4 regions of the Neorhizobium tunisiense genome follow, and region 1 is predicted to be linked to each of the others. Evidence: predicted binding sites of a transcription regulator. Region 1 holds the regulator's gene; each other region holds the start of a gene.
The links. Region 1 encodes PhoB, which activates phosphate uptake and scavenging genes when phosphate is short. Its sites were predicted from a motif close to TGTCATNNANCTGTCAT; they were not measured.
Positions count from the first base shown of each region.

Region 2: ABCW43_RS27450 (NAD-glutamate dehydrogenase) is a predicted target of PhoB. The motif match lies at 2,876-2,892, and genes of this name have one in related genera.
Region 3: ABCW43_RS19150 (BtaA family protein) is a predicted target of PhoB. The motif match lies at 2,528-2,544, and genes of this name have one in related genera.
Region 4: ABCW43_RS04505 (esterase-like activity of phytase family protein) is a predicted target of PhoB. The motif match lies at 2,764-2,780, and genes of this name have one in related genera.

Region 1 is NZ_JBDIUU010000001.1:1,668,131-1,673,223, forward strand. It holds gene ABCW43_RS08725 (aspartate aminotransferase family protein) at 1-263, opposite strand, end outside; gene ABCW43_RS08730 (GcrA family cell cycle regulator) at 672-1,208, shown strand; gene ABCW43_RS08735 (PACE efflux transporter) at 1,400-1,837, shown strand; gene phoB (phosphate regulon transcriptional regulator PhoB) at 1,847-2,530, opposite strand; gene phoU (phosphate signaling complex protein PhoU) at 2,561-3,274, opposite strand; gene pstB (phosphate ABC transporter ATP-binding protein PstB) at 3,320-4,135, opposite strand; gene pstA (phosphate ABC transporter permease PstA) at 4,149-5,093, opposite strand, start outside.
Region 2 is NZ_JBDIUU010000012.1:99,789-104,881, forward strand. It holds gene ABCW43_RS27450 (NAD-glutamate dehydrogenase) at 1-2,769, opposite strand, end outside; gene pdxY (pyridoxal kinase PdxY) at 2,945-3,817, shown strand; gene ABCW43_RS27460 (carbonic anhydrase) at 3,887-4,561, shown strand; gene ABCW43_RS27465 (lytic murein transglycosylase) at 4,580-5,093, opposite strand, start outside.
Region 3 is NZ_JBDIUU010000005.1:199,604-204,696, forward strand. It holds gene ABCW43_RS19140 (transglycosylase SLT domain-containing protein) at 1-1,033, shown strand, start outside; gene ABCW43_RS19145 (serine hydrolase) at 1,075-2,427, opposite strand; gene ABCW43_RS19150 (BtaA family protein) at 2,593-3,840, shown strand; gene ABCW43_RS19155 (class I SAM-dependent methyltransferase) at 3,840-4,508, shown strand; gene ABCW43_RS19160 (glycoside hydrolase family 25 protein) at 4,656-5,093, shown strand, end outside.
Region 4 is NZ_JBDIUU010000001.1:860,849-865,941, reverse strand. It holds gene ppx (exopolyphosphatase) at 1-399, shown strand, start outside; gene ABCW43_RS04510 (DJ-1/PfpI family protein) at 537-1,244, shown strand; gene ABCW43_RS04505 (esterase-like activity of phytase family protein) at 1,307-2,677, opposite strand; gene ABCW43_RS04500 (AraC family transcriptional regulator) at 2,806-3,750, opposite strand; gene ABCW43_RS04495 (DUF2000 family protein) at 3,749-4,156, shown strand; gene ABCW43_RS04490 (hypothetical protein) at 4,128-4,445, opposite strand; gene ABCW43_RS04485 (FitA-like ribbon-helix-helix domain-containing protein) at 4,651-4,815, shown strand; gene rnd (ribonuclease D) at 4,856-5,093, opposite strand, start outside.

The DNA.
Region 1 (5,093 bases):
GCGAAAGAGTTGTCGGCGAGACGACGCGCCAGCTTCTCCTGGCCGGGCTGCTCGAAGAGGTTGGACGTGTGCCACACCTTGTCGGCCTGCGCCTTCAGCGCACCAACGAGATGCGGATGTCCGTGGCCGAGCGAATTGACCGCGACGCCGGAACCGAAATCGAGATATCGCTCCCCACTTTCCGTCACAAGCCATACGCCCTCGCCGCGCTCGAAACGCAGCGGAGCCCGGGCAAACGTGTCGAAAAGCGCGGCTTCAGCCATGGCGACATCACTCCTCTAGGCAGTCCAAAAAGGCCCATGGAACGGGCCGAAAAAACCAAAAATGCCGCCCACTGGGCGGCGGGGGCACTATCGGGGTTTAGGCCATCAATGTCAACAAAGCTCGGCGTTTTGGGCGGATCCGGGCCGGAAGGCGAAAGGCGCCGGCCAATGTGACAAAAATGACTCTCCCGGACAGCAAGTTGGGGAAAACCACGAAATCGATTCCCGCAGATTCTCCCGACTCTTGCCACGGAGTCAGCCTCACACTAGGTTAAAGATCAATTACTAGACTGCATGCGGCGGAACTAGTCACCTCAAGCATAGATATAGTGGGTGCTGCGAAATGAATTTCGCAGCAAAGGTGGAAGGATTCTGCATGCCAGCAACGTTCAAAGGCGGAGAACGGGCATGAACTGGACAGACGAGCGTGTCGAGAAGCTCAAAAGATTATGGTCGGAGGGCCTCAGCGCCAGCCAGATCGCAGCGCAACTTGGAGGCGTAAGCCGAAATGCCGTGATCGGCAAGGTGCATCGTCTGAGCCTGCCGGGTCGGGCGAAAGCCGGCGGCACGGTAGCGACGGGCCGTTCATCTGCGGCCAAGCGCACGACGTCGGCGCCGCGAGCCCCGAACTATGCATCGCGCGTCGCGACCCGGACCGTTACCCGCGCCGTTGGTGCGACGATGGTCAAGGAAGAGGTCGAAATCGAGCCCTATCAGGAGATGGAATATCGTCCCGCCTCCAACGTGGTGGTGCCGATCTCCCGTCGCCTTGCATTGACCGAACTCACCGAGCGCACCTGCAAATGGCCGGTCGGCGATCCGCTCAAGGACGACTTCCACTTCTGCGGCTGCGAATCCCCGGATGCTTCGCCCTATTGCAGCTATCACGCAAAGCTCGCCTACCAGCCGGTCAACGAGCGGCGCAAGGTTGCTGCTCGGGTCTGAGCGGCAAGGCGACACGAGGGCTAGATCGGAAGCGGGCTTGAGGTCCGCTTTTTTGTTGCTGCATGGCAGATATGCCAGGCCCAAGCCTTGCTGCCGGGCGGCATTGCGCCTATTTCCAAAACAGCGAGGACGACCTCCCCCATTCGGGCAGAAACTCCGGGACGACCCGGAACAGAACCCAGGAGGTCATCATGCGCTCGACACGCGACCGTATCCGCCATGCCATCAGCTTCGAACTGATCGGGCTCGCTCTCATCACGCCGCTCGGCGCTATCGCCTTCGGCATGCCGGCTGCCGATATCGGCGTGGTCGGCATCGGCAGCGCGACGATCGCCACCGGCTGGAACTATCTTTACAATCTCGGCTTCGACCATCTGATGCAGCGCTTCACCGGCACCACACAGAAAAGCACCGCGATACGCGTGGCGCATGCGGTGTTGTTCGAACTTGGTCTGCTGATCGCGCTTTTGCCGCTGATCGCCTGGTATCTCGGCGTCAGCATCCTCCATGCTCTGATGATGGATGTGTCTTTCGCGGTCTTCTACGTGGTCTATGCCTTCGTCTTCAACTGGGCCTATGACCGGATCTTTCCGCTGCCGGAATGGCAGCGGCAGACCGAGGCGGCTTGAGTCGGCTCGTTAAGATTCCATCGAGTAACCCGCGCCGCGGACGGTGCGGATGACATCCTGCATGTTGGAGAAGTTGAGCGCTTTTCTCAGGCGCCCGACATGCACGTCTACGGTACGCTCATCGACATAGATGTCGTGGCCCCAGACGCCATCCAGAAGCTGCGACCGTGAGAACACACGGCCGGGCGAGGCCATCAGGAATTCCAGAAGGCGGAATTCGGTCGGGCCGAGGCGCACTTCACGGCTCTTGCGGTGAACGCGATGGGTTTCCCGATCGAGTTCGATATCGCCGCAACGGAGCACGCTGGAGAGCACTTCGGGACGGGCGCGGCGCAGCATCGCCTTGACGCGGGCCATCAGCTCCGGGGTCGAGAAGGGTTTTACCACATAGTCGTCAGCGCCGGTGGCGAGGCCGCGAACACGTTCGCTCTCCTCGCCGCGGGCCGTCAGCATGATGATCGGCAGGCGTTCCGTTTCCGAACGCGTGCGCAGACGGCGGCAGAGTTCGATGCCGGAAACGCCGGGTAGCATCCAGTCGAGTATCAGAAGATCCGGCGTACGCTCCTGAAGCCGGATTTCGGCTTCATCCCCCCGCAGGATCGTCTCGACCTCATAACCTTCCGCTTCGAGATTGTAGCGAAGAAGCACGCTGAGTGCTTCTTCATCCTCCACCACAGCGATTTTAGGCAGCATTTCAGCTCTGCTCCGTCAGCATTCCATCATTTATTCGGTGATCGCGCCGAGTGTGTTCGACGAGTCGTCCTTCGGGCGATCGCCCTCCGGCTGGGCGCCGGTCGTCATGTAGTAGATGGTCTCGGCGATGTTGGTGGCGTGGTCGCCGATACGCTCGATGTTCTTGGCGCAGAACAGCAGGTGCGTGCAGGTGGTGATGTTGCGCGGATCCTCCATCATGTAGGTGAGGAGTTCGCGGAACAGCGAGGTGTACATCGCGTCGATTTCCTCGTCGCGGATGCGGATCGCCTCGGCCTTCTCCGCCGAACGTGTCGCGTAGACGTCGAGGACGTCCTTGAGCTGCACGAGGGCGAGATCGGAGAGATGTTCCAGACCGCGGGCGAGCTTGCGCGGAACGCCTGTGCCCTGAACCGCGATAACGCGCTTGGCGGTGTTCTTGCCAAGGTCGCCGACGCGCTCCAGATCGGAGGCGATGCGCAACGAACCGACAATCTCGCGAAGGTCGGCCGCAACCGGCTGGCGGCGGGCGATCGTGATGATCGCCTTGTCGCCGATCTCGCGCTCGGCGTGATCGAGGATCACGTCGTCGGAGATGACCTTCTGCGCGAGTGCGGCGTCGGAATTGACCAGCGCACGCACGGCGTCCGAGCACATCTGCTCGGCGAGGCCACCCATTTCGGAGATGCGGCGGCTCAGGTATTTCAGTTCGTCGTCATATGCCGACAGGATATGGGTCGATGCCATCTTCTAGTCCTCAAAATTGATTTTCAGGCGGCACAATCGGCTGGATCAGCCGAAACGGCCCATGATGTAATCCTGGGTGCGCTGATCGTCGGGATTGGTGAACATCTTGTCGGTGTCGTTCTCCTCGACGAGTTGGCCGAGATGGAACATGGCGGTGCGCTGCGACACGCGGGCAGCCTGCTGCATCGAGTGCGTCACGATGACGATCGTGTAGTTGGCACGCAGTTCATGGATGAGTTCTTCAACCTTGGCGGTCGCGATCGGGTCGAGAGCCGAGCAGGGTTCGTCCATCAGGATGACTTCCGGCGACACGGCGATCGCACGGGCGATGCACAGACGCTGCTGCTGACCGCCGGAGAGGCCGGTGCCGGATTCGTGCAGGCGATCCTTGACTTCGCCCCAGAGGCCAGCGCGCTGCAGGCTCGCCTCGACGATCTGGTCCATATCGGCCTTGCTCTTGGACAGGCCGTGGATGCGCGGACCGTAGGAGACGTTCTCGTAGATGGTCTTCGGGAACGGGTTCGGTTTCTGGAAAACCATGCCGACACGGGCGCGAAGTTCCACGACGTCGATGTTCTGGTCGTAGATATCGTCCGCATCGAGGGTGATCTTGCCGGTGACGCGGCAATTCTCGATCGTGTCGTTCATGCGGTTGAGGCAGCGCAGGAAGGTGGACTTGCCGCAGCCGGAAGGACCGATGAGAGCCGTCACAGTGTTTTCGCGGACGTTGAGGTTCACGTCGAAAAGCGCACGCTTTTCGCCGTAATACACCGAAACGTCCTTACCGATCATCTTGTGGGGAGCATCGCTCATCTTTTGGTCCAGCGCCTTTTCTACTGCCGATTCTGACATCATATTCATTGTCATACTCCTTCTACCAGCGCCGCTCGAAGCGACGCCGCAAGAGAATTGCGCCAACATTCATTAGGATGAGGAACAGGAGCAGGATGATGATTGCTCCCGAGGTACGCTCGACGAACGCGCGCTCCGCTTCGTTCGCCCACATGTAGATCTGTACCGGCAGCGCCGTCGACGGGTCGAGCGGCGTGGTCGGATAGTTGGCGACGAAGGCCACCATACCGATCAAGAGCAGCGGAGCGGTTTCGCCGAGTGCGTGGGCGAGACCGATGATCGTACCGGTCAGGATGCCGGGCATCGCGAGCGGCAGGACATGGTGAAAGATCGTCTGCATCTTGGATGCGCCGAGGCCGAGGGCCGCCGCGCGGATAGAGGGCGGCACAGCCTTCAGGGCCGCGCGGGTCGCGATGATGATCGTCGGCAGCGTCATGAGGGTGAGCACCAGGCCGCCGACCAAGGAGGCGGAACGGGGCAGGCCCATGAAGTTGACGAAGACCGCCAAGCCGAGCAGACCGTAGACGATCGAGGGAACGGCCGCGAGATTGTTGATGTTCACCTCGATCAGGTCGGTGAACTTGTTCTTCGGGGCGAATTCCTCGAGATAGATCGAGGCGGCGACGCCGATCGGCAGCGCCAGAATGAGCACGATCAGCATCATGTAGAACGAGCCGATCAGGGCAACGCCGACGCCGGCTGCTTCCGGACGGCTCGATGCGCCGTTGACGAAAATGCCGCTGTTGAAGTGCTTGGCAAGCGCGCCGCTATCGGACAGCTGCTTCATCCAGCCGAGCTGCTGGTCGTTGATCTTGCGGTTCTCCTGGCTGACGTCGAGGTCGATCTGGCCCTTGTAGGCCGAGTCGATATCGCCGGAGGCAAGCAGCGTTACCGTCTGCGTCGTGCCGATGATCGCCGGATTGGCGACCACCAGATCGCGCAACTGGACGCGGACACCATCCGACAG
Region 2 (5,093 bases), on a different contig from region 1:
CGAGGCGAAGGCGTCGTCCAGCCAGAAGCCGGCTTCCTGCGCCAGGCCGTTGGCGGTGTCGGAGAAGGTTGCGGTGCCCTTGTCGGCGGCAACCACGAAATAGGGGTCGTCGCCATCGAGGCGGATCGTATCCGGCGGCCCGACGATGTCGGCGCCGACGATATTGTCGGTGATCGACAGAAGCGTGCGGATGAAGGTCTTGTAGGCCTCCTTGCCGGCATTGAAGAACGCATCGCGCGAACTCGCCGGGGGCAGCATTTTCGGGAAGAAGCCGCCCTTGGCGCCGACCGGCACGATGACGGCGTTCTTGACCTGCTGGGCCTTCACCAGGCCGAGGATTTCGGTGCGGTAGTCCTCGCCGCGGTCCGACCAGCGCAGGCCGCCGCGGGCGACCTTGCCGAAGCGCAGGTGCACGCCTTCGACCTCGGTGCCGTAGACATAGATCTCGCGGAAGGGGCGGGGCTCCGGCAGGCCGTCGAGCAGCTTCGGATCGAGCTTGAAGGCGAACATCCGGTGCGGCGCGCCATTTTCGTCACGCTGGAAATAGTTGGTCCGGAGCGTCGCATCGACCGCATTGACGAAGCGGCGAAGCGTGCGGTCTTCGTCGAGATTGGGGACGTTGCCGAGCGCTCCCTCGATCTCGGCGTGATGGTCGGTGAGCTTTTTGACGCGGGCCTTCTCAGTGATCTTCGGATCGAAACCGTCGCGGAAAAGGCGGAAGATGGCGGCGGAGATGGCCGGGTATTTCACCAGCGTATCGGCGATATAGGCCTGCGAATACACGATGCCGGTCTGGCGCAGGTAACGGGAATAGGCGCGCAGCACAGTGACTTCGCGGGCCGACAGGCCGGCCAGCAGAACGAGCCGGTTGAAGGCGTCGTTGTCGATCAGGCCTTCGAAGGCGGAGAGGAAGGCCTCTTCGAGCAGCAGTCCCTCGCGGGCAAGGTCGACCTCGCGTCCGTCGCCGAGTTGCAGTTCCATGTCGTGGAGGACGATGAGCTTGCGGTCGTTTTCCGGGCCGACCTGGATTTCGAACGTCTGCTCGCTAACGGCATGGAAGCCGAGGTTTTCGAGAAGCGGCACGCGGCGCGAGAGCGACAGATGCCGGTCCCGGTGGAAGATCTTCAGCGACACCGTGCCGGCGGGATCGCCGGGGCGGCGATAGAAGGCGATGCGGATCGTTTCGCCGGCGGCGCAAGCGGCGATGTCCGGCAGGTCGGCGAAGGTTTCCTCGGGCGAGAACGCTTCCTGGAAGGCCTGGGTGACGGAGAGCCGCGGCCCCTCCTCCGCAAGCGCTGCGAAGCGGTCCTCCCAGGGGGTGGCGATGAGGCGGATCGCTTCCTCGAGCTTGGCTTGTGCGATTCGCGGCGTCTTGCCGCCGCGGCGGCCGATGATCATATGGACGCGGGCGACGCCGCCTTCCGGAAAAGCCGGGTAATAGGCGGAGACGTGGCCGTCATAAACCTTGGTCAGGTAGTCGCCGACCTTCTCGCGGACCAGGGAATTATAGTCCTCGCGGGGTACGTAGACGATTACCGAAACGAAACGGTCGAAATGGTCGATGCGCGGCAGGACCCGGACGCGCGGACGCTCGCTCAGTTCCATGATCTGCTCGCAGAAGCGGGCCAGCAGCTCCGTATCGATCTGGAAAAGGTCGTCGCGCGGATAGGATTCGAGCGTGTTTTCCAGCATGCGGCCGGAATGGCTGTCGGGGTCGAAGCCGAACTGCTCTTCCACCCGGCCGGTCTTGGCGCGCAGGAGAGGGATGTCGCGGACGGAATGGGTATAGGCGGTTGCGGTGAAAAGGCCGACGACGCGCAGCTCGCCGACCACCTCGCCCTTTTCGTCGAAGCGCTTGACGCCGACATAATCCATATAGGCGCGGCGGTGGACGACCGACTTCACGTTGGCCTTGGTGACGATCAGGAAATCGGGGCCGTCGAGGAATTCGAGAATTTCCGGCGTGGTCGTCACGGCGTCCTTGCCCTGGCGCAGCACCAGCACGTCCGGATCGGAGAGGATGCCGAGACCGCGGCCCTTGCCGCGTTCGACCTTGGCTTCCGCGCCCTTGCCGGAATAGACGTATTCGCGCATGCCGAGGAAGGTGAAGTTGTCGTCGCGCAGCCAGGCCAGGAAAGCGAGTGCCTCCTCGCGGTCCGTCTTCTTGCGGCTGGTCGAGTTGTTGAGCTGCTTTGCCGCGCCATCGAGGACTTCCAGCATGGAGCCCCAGTCGGTGATCGACAGATGCACCTGGTCGAGGATGTAGCGGATGCGCTCGACGAGCGAAGCGGCCTGTTCCTCGTTGAGCGGCGAAAGATGGATCTGGATGAGGCTCACATGATGGGCCGGATCCCCGGGCTGTTCGTTGGAGCGCAGCACCGGTTCCTTACCCGGCTGCACGACCAGGATCGGGTGGACCGCCATGGTGAGGTCGCGGTGAGTGGCGGTTACTTCGCCCATGACCGAGTCGAACAGGAAGGGCATGTTGCGGTCGACGACGGTCAGTACCGAGACCGCAATACCGTCCGGCTCGACACCGGCGACCGGTTCGACCGTGATGTCGGCCCGAACCCGGGGCCAGGCCATCAGCCGCGCGGCTGCATGGTTGGCGGAAAGCGCCAGCATTTCCGGGGTGTAGCTTTCGAGGTCGTCAGTGCTGGCCCGGCCGAACAGGATGAGCGGGTCGAGATGCGGCCCCTTGCTCGCAGCAACGATCTTGCGCGCGCTTTCAATCTGCTTTTCCCGTTTCGGATTTTGCCTGACGGCCATGTCCCTCTCCCCTTTTTCCGTGCCCGGACGGAATAAATTAGCTTTGTGTCATCACGCGGCAACGTGGCTGATCCATGTCAAGCGACAGTACACGTTTCATTCTTCCGTGAAGCCTTGTTGACATGCGCTGGCGAAGAAACGATCAACAGGGCCATCGTAGCCGGAAACCGATCTCATGCAGGATACCAGCAGTGCCGTCCTCGTCATCTCCAGCCATGTCGTGCGCGGCTCGGTCGGCAATCGCGCCGCCGTCTTCGCGCTCGAGACGCTTGGATTTCCCGTCTGGGCAATGCCGACCGTCGTTCTCCCCTGGCATCCCGGTCATGGGCCTTCCACCCGGTTGACCTTTCCCGAATCAGATTTTGACAAGGCTATAGACGATCTTATTCGCGCGCCATGGCTGGGAGAAGTGAAGGCGGTGCTGACCGGATATTTCGGCAATGCCGCCCAGCCGCGGTCGGTGGCGCGGCTCATCCGGGCGTTGAAGGAGAAAAATCCGGATCTTCTCTATGTCTGCGATCCGGTCATGGGCGATCTCGGCGGGCTCTATATCCCGCAGCCGACGGCGGAAGCGATCCGTGACGAACTCATTTCGCTTGCGACGATCGCCACCCCGAACCGCTACGAGCTCGCCTGGCTTTCCGGTGCGCCGCTTGAAACCAACAACGATATCATGGATGCCGCAATCGCGCTCGGGCCGCCGCGCATCCTGGTGACCTCGGCCGTGCCGATGATGGCGGGCGGCACCGGCAATCTCTATCTCACCGGCAAACATGCGCTGCTTGCCGAACACCGGCTGATCGACAATCCGCCCAACGGGCTCGGCGATCTTTTGGGAGCCCTGTTCCTTGGGCGCATCCTGGCCGGCATGGACGAGGAAAAGGCGTTGCAGCTGGCAACCGCCAGCGTTTTCGAGATCCTGGCGCGCACCGCAAAGCGCGGCGGCGACGAGCTGACGCTGGAGACGGACGCGTCGAGCCTCTCCACACCCATGGCGATGGTTCAGATGCGCCGGCTCGTGCACCCCTTGCAGCGGACCAAGCGTTGAGGGCATAGCAATTTCGCATATGCACAATGGCCGTTGATCTTCGGCCGGAGCCACTATAATCGTTGCTCCATGACGGATTTTCCTGACAGACTTCTGGCGGGCTACCGCAACTTCATGAGCGGTCGCTATAGTGACGAACGCGAGCGCTACCGTGTATTGGCGGACAAGGGGCAGAAACCCCATACGCTGCTGATCGCATGCTGCGACTCCCGTGCCGCGCCGGAGACAATTTTCGACTGCGGGCCCGGAGAAATGTTCGTGGTGCGCAACGTCGCCAACATGGTGCCGCGCTACGAGCCGGACGGGCAGTTCCACGGCACGTCGGCGGCGATCGAATATGCCGTTCAGGTGCTTGAGATCGACAATATCGTGGTGATGGGCCATGGCCGCTGCGGCGGCATTCAGGCGGCGCTCGACCCTTCCATGAAGCCGCTGTCGCCGGGGGATTTCATCGGCAAGTGGATGGGGCTGGTCAGGCCCGCCGCCGAGCAGATCCAGAACAACGACTTGATGACCCAGGCCGAACGCCAGACGGCGCTGGAGCGGGTCTCGATCCGCAATTCGATCGCCAATCTGCAGACCTTTCCCTTTGTTCGCAAACACGACGAAGAGGGGAAACTCGGCATTCACGGTGCCTGGTTCGACATTTCGACCGGCGAGCTCTGGATCATGGACAGCAAGGGCGATTTCGTCCGGCCTAACCTGGATGAACCGCCGATCGAGGCCGAGCAGATCCCGGCCTGATTTCAAGACAAACGCGGCTTATTGGCCGTCGATCTGGGCGCCCATATAGGCGATCGCCTGCTGGTAGACGGTTGCTGCGTTCCAGCCCTGGATGGCAACGAAGTTCGGCTGGCCCGGCTGGTAGCCGGCACCCGGCCTCCAGCCGTGTCCTTTCAGGAAATTGGCGGTCGAGGCAAGCGCATCGGCGCGCGAACGGACCATGTCGATATGACCGTCACCGTCGCCGTCGGCGCCATAGCGGACGACGTTCAGCGGCAGGAACTGGGTCTGGCCGATCTCGCCATGCGCAGCGCCGCGGGCCGTGACGCTCAGATCGCCGCGGCCGACGAGCTGAAGGGCAGCATAGAGCTGCTCCGTGAAATAGGCGGAACGGCGGCAGTCGTAAGCAAGCGTCGCGACGGCGGAAAGCGTATGCTGATCGCCCATGAAGGCGCCGAAACCGGTTTCCATGCCCCAGATGGCGATGATCGGGCCGGCCGGCACGCCGAAGCGGCGTTCGATCTGCGCAAACAGCGAGGCATTGCCGGATTTC
Region 3 (5,093 bases), on a different contig from region 1:
CGTCGAACGCGAGCAGAAGCTCGCAGCGACGCAGACAGCTGCCCCGACCAACGGCCAGGCGACCGGACCTGTGCAGACGGCCTCCGCGGACGGCCAGACGACGATCCATAAAGCCGACCTGCCCGTGTACGGGCCGCAGGTTGTCGGCCAGATGCCCCCTCCGGGAGTTCAACTTGCTTCGGCCACTCCGGCAGCCGGCACACAGCCGACCGTGACGCTCGCCAAGACGACAAGACTTCCCATTCCAATGCCCGCCGCCGCCGATGCGATATCCGTTCAGTCGGCCGCGATGGCATCACCCACCATGGCCCCAATCGTCGCTTTTGCCCCGACGCCCGGCCCGGCGATGATGCCGCCGCCCGTTGCTCCGACCACATCGACAATTCTCGCGTCTGCCCGGCCGGCGAACCTTGCGGCGCCGAAGGGCGGCCGCCTGGTGTCGCCGCCGATCGCGCCGGCGGTCAGCGAGGGCAAGATCCAGCCGGCGGCAGCTTCGGCGATCGCGCTCGACGAACCGGAACTGACGCCGGACATGGTCGCGCTGCAGAGCGTCGTTCCCACTCCGCGCCCGGACACCGCAACGCTTGCCTATGCATCGCAGCCGAGAGCCATCGCCGCACTATCGGCCATGGAATTCCCTCCGGCCCCCGGCGAGCCGATGCCGACCACGGCGTCCGATGCGCCGCCGGAATTGAGCAAGCTCATCAAGCGTTATGCCGGCATGTACGGCGTGCCGGAATCGCTGGTGCACCGCGTCGTGCACCGGGAAAGCAAGTACGACCCCAAGGCCTATCACAAGAACGGCTACTGGGGCCTCATGCAGATCAAGTATTCGACCGCCAAGTCGATGGGTTACGAAGGCCCGCCGGCCGGCCTGCTCGATGCCGAGACCAACCTGAAATACGCAATCAAATATCTGCGCGGCGCCTGGCTTGTCGCCGACAACAGAAACGACAACGCCATCAAACTCTATGCGCGCGGCTATTATTACGACGCCAAACGCAAGAACATGCTGGACGTCCTGGAGAAGTAGCCGGGGCGGAAATGCCCGGGTAAAAAATGTTCGGCGGCGCCTCAGGGCGCCGTTGTTGCTTTCGCCACCTCGGCGACAAGCCGGGTCGGATCGTAGCGGTTCCAGCTCGGTGTCAGCCCCAGCCGCACCACCACCAGATCGAGCGACGGGATGACCGTGATCGTCTGCCCGTCATGTCCCTGCAGGAAAAACGCATCCGCCGGGATGTCGGGATTGTCCGTGCCGGGCAGCCAGGTCTGCATTTTCGAATAACGCCCGTTCGAGGTGGCGTTCGGCTGCTGCATCAAATCGACAAAACCTTCCGGAAGGATCCGGTTGCCGTCCCAGACGCCGTCCCGGGCAAGCAGAAGCCCCATCCGGGCCCAATCGCGTGCGGTCGCATACATATAGGAACTGCCGACGAAGGTGCCTGCCGCATCGGCCTCCATGACAGCGCTTTGCATGCCGAGCGGACCGAACAGGGCGGCGCGGGGATAGGAGAGCGCCGCAGCCCCGCCGCCGATCTTGTCCATCCAGATCTTTGACAGCATCACCGCCGTGCCGGAGGAATAACTGAAGCGCGAACCGGGATCCGCCTCGAGCGGCTGGTCGGCGGCGAAACCCGCCATGTCCGGCTCGAGGTAGAGCATGCGGGTGACATCGGCGACCGCGCCGTAATTCTCGTTGAAGGCGAGCCCGCTCTCCATGGCGGCGAGGTCGGCAATCCGGATATCGCCCCGCTGGTTGCCCTGCCACTGCGGAAACAGGCCCCTGTCTTCCAGCGAAAGTTTTCCGCCGCGAATCAGCGTGCCCAGGATCGTGGCGTTCACGGTCTTGGTCATCGACCAGCCGAGCAACGGAGTATCCTTGGAAAAACCGGTGGAATAGGCCTCGCCGACGATCCGTCCCCGCTTGACGACGACCGCCGCCCGAAGGCCCGGACCGGCAAGACCCGTATCTGAAAGAAGCCGCACAACCGACGGATCAGATTCGACTTTTCCGCCTTCCGGCCAAAGCGTGGACGGATTGATTGACGTAACGGCAGGTACCGGAATGCCGGCGGCGGCCGCCGGCGTCCCATCTGGGACGACGGCGCAGCCGAGCCCTTCGCGATAGACCGCATCACTGCCGGCAAAAATACCGAGCAGGGCTGCATGAACCCGCTTTTCCATCCGATCGACGGAGACCCGCATCAATCTCAGAAGCGGGTGACCCGGAGCCTGCACATCGACGGCCAGGACCTCGCCGCTGTCGCGACCGGCAAGGAAGACGTTCGAGCAGACGATCTTGGCGGAATAGCCGCTGCCCACCCTCAGCAGTTCCGGCGGCGACGTATAGAGCCAGACCCCGAGCCCGACCAGGCCGACGACGATGACGCCGCCGAGGACTTTTACGAACCGCACCAACAACCGCATGCCTGCCTCCGTCTCAAGGCCGCATGCAATCAGGATTCTTGGGCGCAAGGAAGAGGGTGTTCGGCCGCGGCCGCGTGGAAGTGGGACTGCACACAGGCGGCGTCATCAATCTGTAGCATGACGGGTTTACACGCCCTGAAACTCTGGACAAGGCGGGACTCGACCATGGCGGATATTGCACAGGAAGCCGGTTTTCGGAAAAACCAGAAGCTGAAGGACGCACTTCTGCAGCATAAAGCCCTGTCCCGGCAGGGTTTCTCGGAAAGGCTTTTCGGCCTGCTGTTCTCCGGCCTCGTCTACCCGCAGATCTGGGAAGACCCGGAAGTCGACATGACCGCCATGGAGCTTTCCGACCGGCATTCGATCGTCACCATCGGCTCCGGCGGCTGCAACATGCTTGCCTATCTGTCCCGGTCCCCGAAAAAGATCGACGTCGTAGACCTCAACCCGCATCACGTCGCGCTGAACCGCCTGAAGCTCGCCGCCTTCCGCCACCTGCCGGGTCATGGCGATGTCGTGCGCCATTTCGGCATGGACGGCGTCCGCACCAACAGCAAAAGCTACGACACCTTCATCGCGCCGAACCTCGATGCGGCAACCCGTGCCTACTGGGACAAGCGCTCGCTCGCCGGCCGCCGCCGGATCGAAGTGTTCGACCGCAACATCTACAAGACCGGGCTGCTCGGCCGCTTCATCGGCGCCGGCCACCTGATCGCCCGCCTGCATGGCATAGACCTCACCGAGATGGCCAATGCCAAGTCGCTGCGCGAGCAGCGCCAGTTCTTCGACGACCGTATCGCGCCGCTGTTCGACAAGCCGCTGATCCGCTGGATCACCAGCCGCAAGAGCTCGCTGTTCGGCCTTGGCATTCCGCCGCAGCAATATGACGAGCTGGCGAGCCTTGCCTCCGACGGCTCGATCGCCCCGGTTCTCCGCCAGCGCCTCGAAAAGCTCGCCTGCCACTTCCCGCTACGCGACAACTATTTCGCCTGGCAGGCCTTCGCCCGCCGTTACCCGAAGCCCGAGGAAGGCACGCTGCCGACCTACCTCAAGGCCGAAAACTACCGCGCGATCCGCGAAAATGCCGAGCGTGTCACGGTCCATCATGCGAGCTTCACCGAGCTTCTGGCCCAGAAGGCCGCCGGTTCGGTCGATCGTTACGTCCTGCTCGATGCGCAGGACTGGATGAACGACGAGCAGCTCAACGACGTCTGGTCGGAAATCACCCGCACGGCCGCCCCCGGCGCGCGCGTGATCTTCCGCACCGCCGCCGAAAAGAGCGTGCTCGACGGCCGTCTTTCCCCTGCCCTGCTTGATCAGTGGTCCTATCTGGAAGAACGCTCCAACGAACTCAACCTCGAGGATCGCTCGGCGATCTACGGCGGTTTCCACATCTATGTGAAGAAATCCTGATGACGACGGATATGGCGAGCAGTCCCCTGTCCAATGGCCACGCCGAACGCATGGACCGGATGTACCGGTATCAGCGCCATATCTACGACATCACCCGCAAATATTACCTCTTCGGCCGCGATCGGGCGATTGCCGGACTGAATGTCCCACCGAACGCTTCGCTACTCGAAGTCGGCTGCGGCACGGGCCGTAACCTGGCCCTCGCCCACCGCCATTATCCGGCGGCGAAGCTCTATGGCCTCGATATCTCCGCCGAAATGCTGGAAAGCGCCCAGGCCAATTTCCGCGGCAAGCCTGTCACGCCTGAATTCCGCGTCGCCGATGCGACGAACTTCAAGGCGGAGGAATTCGGCACGACCGGCTTCGACCGCATCCTGATCTCCTACGCGCTGTCGATGATTCCCGACTGGGAAAAGGCGATCGACGCCTCGCTTGCGGCGCTCGCACCGCATGGTTCCCTGCATATCGTCGACTTCGGCCAGCAGGAACGGCTGCCGGGCTGGTTCGGACGATTTTTGAAGGCCTGGCTGACGCGTTTCCACGTCACGCCGCGGCCGAATCTGCACGAAGTGCTGGAGAGCAAGCTGGCCAGCGCCGATGCCGACATGATCTTCGAGGAGATCGGCCGGGGGTATGCCTGGCATGCCGTCATCCGCCGCCGGAGCTAAAATCCCGCACATCCCGCCATTCCAGGCCGGAAACCCTCTTGCCCTAACCGATTTTTTACGACGTTATGGTGAATATGGGGTTCATGCCTCCCTGTTTTGCGTTGAACGGGGCAAGAGGCTTCCACATCGACACCACACGGGATGTTCATGCCTCGGCTCCTTCTGGCCCTTCTTGCCACCGCGCTCCTTGCCACGGGATGCACATCCTCAAGTTATGACCTGATGGAAACGTCATCGGTCAAGAAGATGCGGTTCAAGGACAATGACCCGCAGGATTTCGGCAAAACTCACCCTGGGCTCCACGAAATCCACGGCATCGACGTCTCCAAGTGGAACGGCACCGATATCGACTGGCCCGCCGTCAAGAAATCCGGCATCGCCTTCGTCTTCATCAAGGCGACGGAAGGCAAGGATCGCATCGATCCGACATTCGAGCTGAACTGGCGGGGCGCCGCATCGGCCGGCATTCCTTATGCTCCCTACCACTTCTATTATTTCTGCTCGACGGCCGACGAACAGGCCGACTGGTTCATCAACAATGTCCCGAAAGACGCGGTGAAGTTGCCGCCCGTCCTCGACATGGAA
Region 4 (5,093 bases), 810 kb from region 1:
CCGGATTATCGCGGCCTGCAGGCGCTGAACCTGATCGCCCACTCCTCCTTCGTCGGCATCACCCATGCCGGCCGCGCCTATCTGGCGCTCGCCAACTACTACCGTTTCGAAGGACTGCACGACGACGGCGCGACCGGTCCGCTGGCGACGATCGCCACGCCACGCCTGCTCGACCTTGCAAAACTGCTCGGCGGGCTGCTCCGGGTCGTCTACCTGTTCTCGGCCTCGATGCCGGGCCTCGTCCACAACCTGACCTTCCGCCCGTCCTCCGAGCCGGACCTCGACCTCGAATTCGTGGTGCCCTCCGCCTACCGCGATTTTGCTGGGGAGCGGCTGGACGGGCGTTTGCAGCAGCTGGCGAGGCTGACAGGCAAACGGCTGGCGTTCCGGTTCGAGTAGGGCGGGCTCGCGGGAGAGGGCAGGAGAGCGGCTGCCTCGCGGCAGGGCATCAGAAATTGTCAGGTTGCGTCCAACAGTATTTTCTCGTGTATGCTCGCGAACTGACATTACCCGTTTAATCGGCTGAGCAAGATTCGATGTCTCTGAATGCGCGCCCTCGTGAGATCGGCTTTGTCCTGTTTACCGGACTGACGCAGCTCGATTTGACTGGGCCTTGGGAAGTTCTGACGCGGCTGCCCGATACCCGTTGCCATTTGGTGGCTGACGGTCACGCTCCCGTTCGAAGTGCGAGCGGACTGAGTATTGTCCCAAGCATGCCGCTTGAAGCATGCGGTCAGCTCGACATCGTGGTTGTTCCGGGCGGGCCCGGTCATCTGGATGCGATGCAGGACGAACGCCTTCTCTCGTTTCTAAAGCGTCAGGAGCCAGGCTGCCAGTTCCTGATGGCGGCCTGCACGGGTACGCTGGTGCTTGCTGCCGCCGGTCTGCTTCAGGGCTACGAGTGCACCACTCACTGGACGGCGCTGCATCGGCTCTCAGCTTTCGGAGCAATTCCCGTAAACCGGCGGGTCGTATTTGACCGGACGCGGGCCACCGGTGGCGGCGTGACGGCAGGTATCGATCTTGGCTTGGTCATGGCCGCCAAACTGGCAGGTGAAGAGGTAGCGCGGAAAATCCAGTTGATGATGGAATATGCGCCTGAACCTCCATTCGCCGGATCGCCCATGACCGCCGACCCTGCGACAGTGAAGGCGTTGGAAGCACCTTCGGATATCGCAGATCAGATAAGAGCCATCGATGCCGACGCGATATCCAGACTTAGGGGAGAATCTCGGCCCGCATAGCGGTCGCGGACCTGAGCGCCCGGCGTTCACCGGACGCTCTTTGCTTTTGGGACGTCTGCTGCTTACTTGGCAGACAGGAATTCACCCACTTCGAGCACGCTGAACTCGTTGTTGTCGGCCTTGTCGACGGCGCGGCCTGCCGAGAAGGGCAGGTTGTTGTCGTTGCCGATGATGATGCGGGTGGCGTCGATGACGTCGACGTTCTCGATCGTCACGAACGGCATGTCGTAGACGCCGGCGACACTGCCGGCCTTCTTCTTGTTGTCCGGGTCCTGGATGTTCATCAGGTCGATATAGCCGATCTTGCGGACCGCCTTGCCGGAATTGGCGTCGGTCATTTCGATCTTGTAGACGCGCTTGTGCTTGGCAGGCGCGTTGAAGCAGGTCGGCTCGGGTTTTGCCGGGTCGGCGCAGGGCTTGTCGGCGGTGCCGGCGCCGTTGTCTCGCTCGATGACGAGAGCGGTGGTCGCGTCGATCATGTTGAAGTCGCCGATCGCCTCGCCGCCCTTGGAGAGCGGGTAGAGCCAGGAGCGGCCGGTCCATTTCTTGGAGGCGATGTCGAACTCGATGACGCGCAGCGCAGTCAGCCCCTCTGCGTCTTCGACCTTGCCGTCCTCCTTGTAGAGCGGGCCTTCGAGCAGGCCGTAGAGCTTGGCCCCGTCCTTGGACATTGCAAGGCCTTCATAACCGCCGGAACGCTTCACGTTGAAGACCGGTGCCTTGGCGATCGGGTTCGCCTGCAGCTGGACGAGCGGGCTGTCGGGAGACGTGACCGGCTTGCCGTCGACCGTGGTAGCGACGACGTCGGTCAGCCGACCCTGCATGTCGACCTTGATCAGGTAGGGGCCGAATTCGTCGCCGAGCCAGAAGCCGTCGGCAACCGGCTGGATCGATTCGATGTCGAAATCGGCGCCGGTGAGGTAACGGGTTTCCGAAGCTTCCGTGACGATCGGGAACGGCGCGATCTTGTTCGGGTCGGAGAGGAAGACATTCTTGACGACTTCGGCCTTGTTGGCGGCCCAGTCGAATTTCATCTGGTGCAGGAACAGCATGGCGTCGGAGGAATTGGTCTTGCCGCCGAAACCGTTGTCCGACAGCGTCCAGAAGGTGCCGTCAGCCATTGTCTTAATGCCGGAGAAACCCTGCACCGGCTGGCCGTCGAGCGGCAGCTTGACGTCTGTCACGCGGGCGCCGTCCTTGCCCGGCAGGGTGCCGAGGGCTTCCGTGCGCTTGCGGTCGGCGGTGGTGAACTTGCCGGAGGTCTTGAGGAACGCCGGCGCGTCGGCCGGAGCCGGAACGACCGTGTTGGCGGGCAGGATCGCCTGGCCGGTGAGCTTGGCCGGGAAAACCTTGTCGTCAGCAGAAGCGGGGCCACCGATCAGCGCAGCGAGCGCGCCAATCACTACGGGGGTAGCGAGCAGAAATTTGGTCATGGGGTCACCTGTTGGTTGGCGTGTCAAAGACGCCAACCGGTTAAGGCGAGTGCGTGACGGGGAGGTGATGGATGATTGACGCTTCGATGAAGCTTTGATGACTGAAATTTTACAGGCGCATGGAGGCTTTACGCGCTTCTGCGAAGCGCCATCCAGCGGCCCGGCGTCATGCCGAACGTCTTCTTGAAATGCCGGGTGAAATGCGCCTGGTCGGCAAAGCCCGTATCGGCCGCGATCTCCGCCAGGCTGCCGCCTTGTGACAGCAGGACTTTCGCCCGGTCGAGCCGGCGCATGACGAGATAGCGGTGCGGGCTGGTTCCCAGAAGCTTGCGGAATTGCCTGGCGGTCGTATAGCGATCGAAACCGCTGACTTCCTCCAGTTCCTCCGAAGAAACCGTCCGGTCAGCGTTCGCCTGCAGGTAATCGCGGCAGCGCAGAACCGCCTGCTGCGCGCGCGCCGTGCCCGCCGCACCGCCCTTGCCGTCCGCGTGGCGCCAGAGGTATGTCGCCATGCGGGCGATCAGGTCGTCAAGCAGCAGGTCCTGCGGCTCGGCTTCGAGATCGTCCAGAGCTTCGGCAAGACACTGCCGGAATTCCGCATCCGCTATGATGGGATCCGGCACGAAGGGCAGACCGCGCGAACCGCCGGCCGCCTCGATCAGCCGCTCCGGCGGCAGGTAGAGCATTCGGTAGCGCAGGCCGGCATCGGTGCCGGCCGCCCCGTCATGCACCTCGTCCGGATGCAGCACGATGACATTGCCGGGCAGGCTGGCGCGGGCGGCACCGCGATACTGGAAAGTCTGGACGCCGGAAAGCGTCACGCCGAGTGCGTAGGTATCGTGGCGATGGGGCTCGAAACCGTTGCCGTGGAAGCGAGCCTCGATCCGCTCGATGCCGCGCGACGAGGGCGCCTGGACGATGCCATCAGGCGCGCCCCTTGCGCTGTCGTCAGGCGCGCCTCTTGCGCTGCCTTCGGCCGTGGCTCCCGAGTTGCACGAACGTTCAAGACCCGGGGCACCGGCCGCCGTTATCCCGTCAGTTCCCGCATAACCTTCCACGGAGTTGTTTTTCATGTTCGATACCAAGATCGCGATCGTGCTTCGCGATGACCTCGCCCCCTGGCAGGAGCTCAACGTGACCGCCTTCCTGACAAGCGGCATCATCGCGCAAAATCCCGCGATCATCGGTGAACCATATCGGGATGCGGCGGGTCATGTCTACAATCCGATGAGCATCCAGCCGATCGTGGTGCTGACCGCCGACCGGGAGACGCTGCGCACCATCCACCGTCGCTCGCTGGAACGGGAGGTGACGATATCGGCCTATGTCGAGGAGATGTTCTCGACTGGTCATGACGCGGCCAACCGCGAGGTCTTCGCGCAGTTTGCGCCGGAGGATGCGAAACTGGTCGGCATCGCGCTCAGGGCCGAAAAGAAGATCGCCGACAAGATTACCAAAGGCTCGAAAATGCATAAGTGACTGCGAAGAACATATTCTTCGGAATGATCCAGAGCGCGGCGATCGGCGTGGCCGAGGCCAAGATATAAGTGGCGATGCTGAGGAGCAGGTAGTTGATCCAGGCAGCCGATCGCGGGGATCCTAGACCCACCAGCGCCACGATCAGGTTGGCGGCGCATAGGGTCCGGGTGATGGGGCGGACCCAGGGCAGGGGGAAGGCACCCAGTCCAGCTGATTCCATAATAACGACAAGCAGCAGCGACAGCAGGATGACGATCGCAACCAGCACGCGGGAAGAGGGAAACCTCATCGTGCCGTCCATCCTTCCGGCGCCAAGGTAGAGAAACCCGCCCGCCGGCACTCGCCCATATGGCCCCCGGCGATATGGGGTCGGGGTCTTGTCACAAAATCCCGGCCGGTTTCCGGGAGGAGGGATTGGGACATGGGCTGGGCTCGCGTTGAAAAGCTTTTGATCCGGCGGTATCGTGGATGAATGAATGGATCGGGCGGGGGCTATGATGAATGCTATCACCATCAATCTGTCCGATGAACTGATGCGGTTGCTCAAAGCGCGCGCCGACAAGAACGGGCGAAGCGTCGAGGCCGAAATAGAGCAGATTTTAACTGACGTCTTGCTGCCAGATCTGCAAGCTGCGCAAAGCCCCGGGCAGCCGGCATAAATTCAACGCTGGCTGATTGTTTCACTGCGGCGTGGAAGCTCTAAAGCTCCACTGCCTCGACCTTCTTGTTGACGAAGCGCAGGGCCACGCCGCCACTGATCAGTTTCAAGGCCGTTTCGCCGAACAGGTCGCGGCGCCAGCCGGAAAGGGCACCGACATTGGCGGCCTCACCCTCGGCGGCGATCTTTTCGAGATCGTCGGTGTTGGCGATGATCTTGGCGGCGACGCCCTGCTTGTCGGAGATCAGCTTCAGGAGAACCTTCAGCAGCTCGACGGCG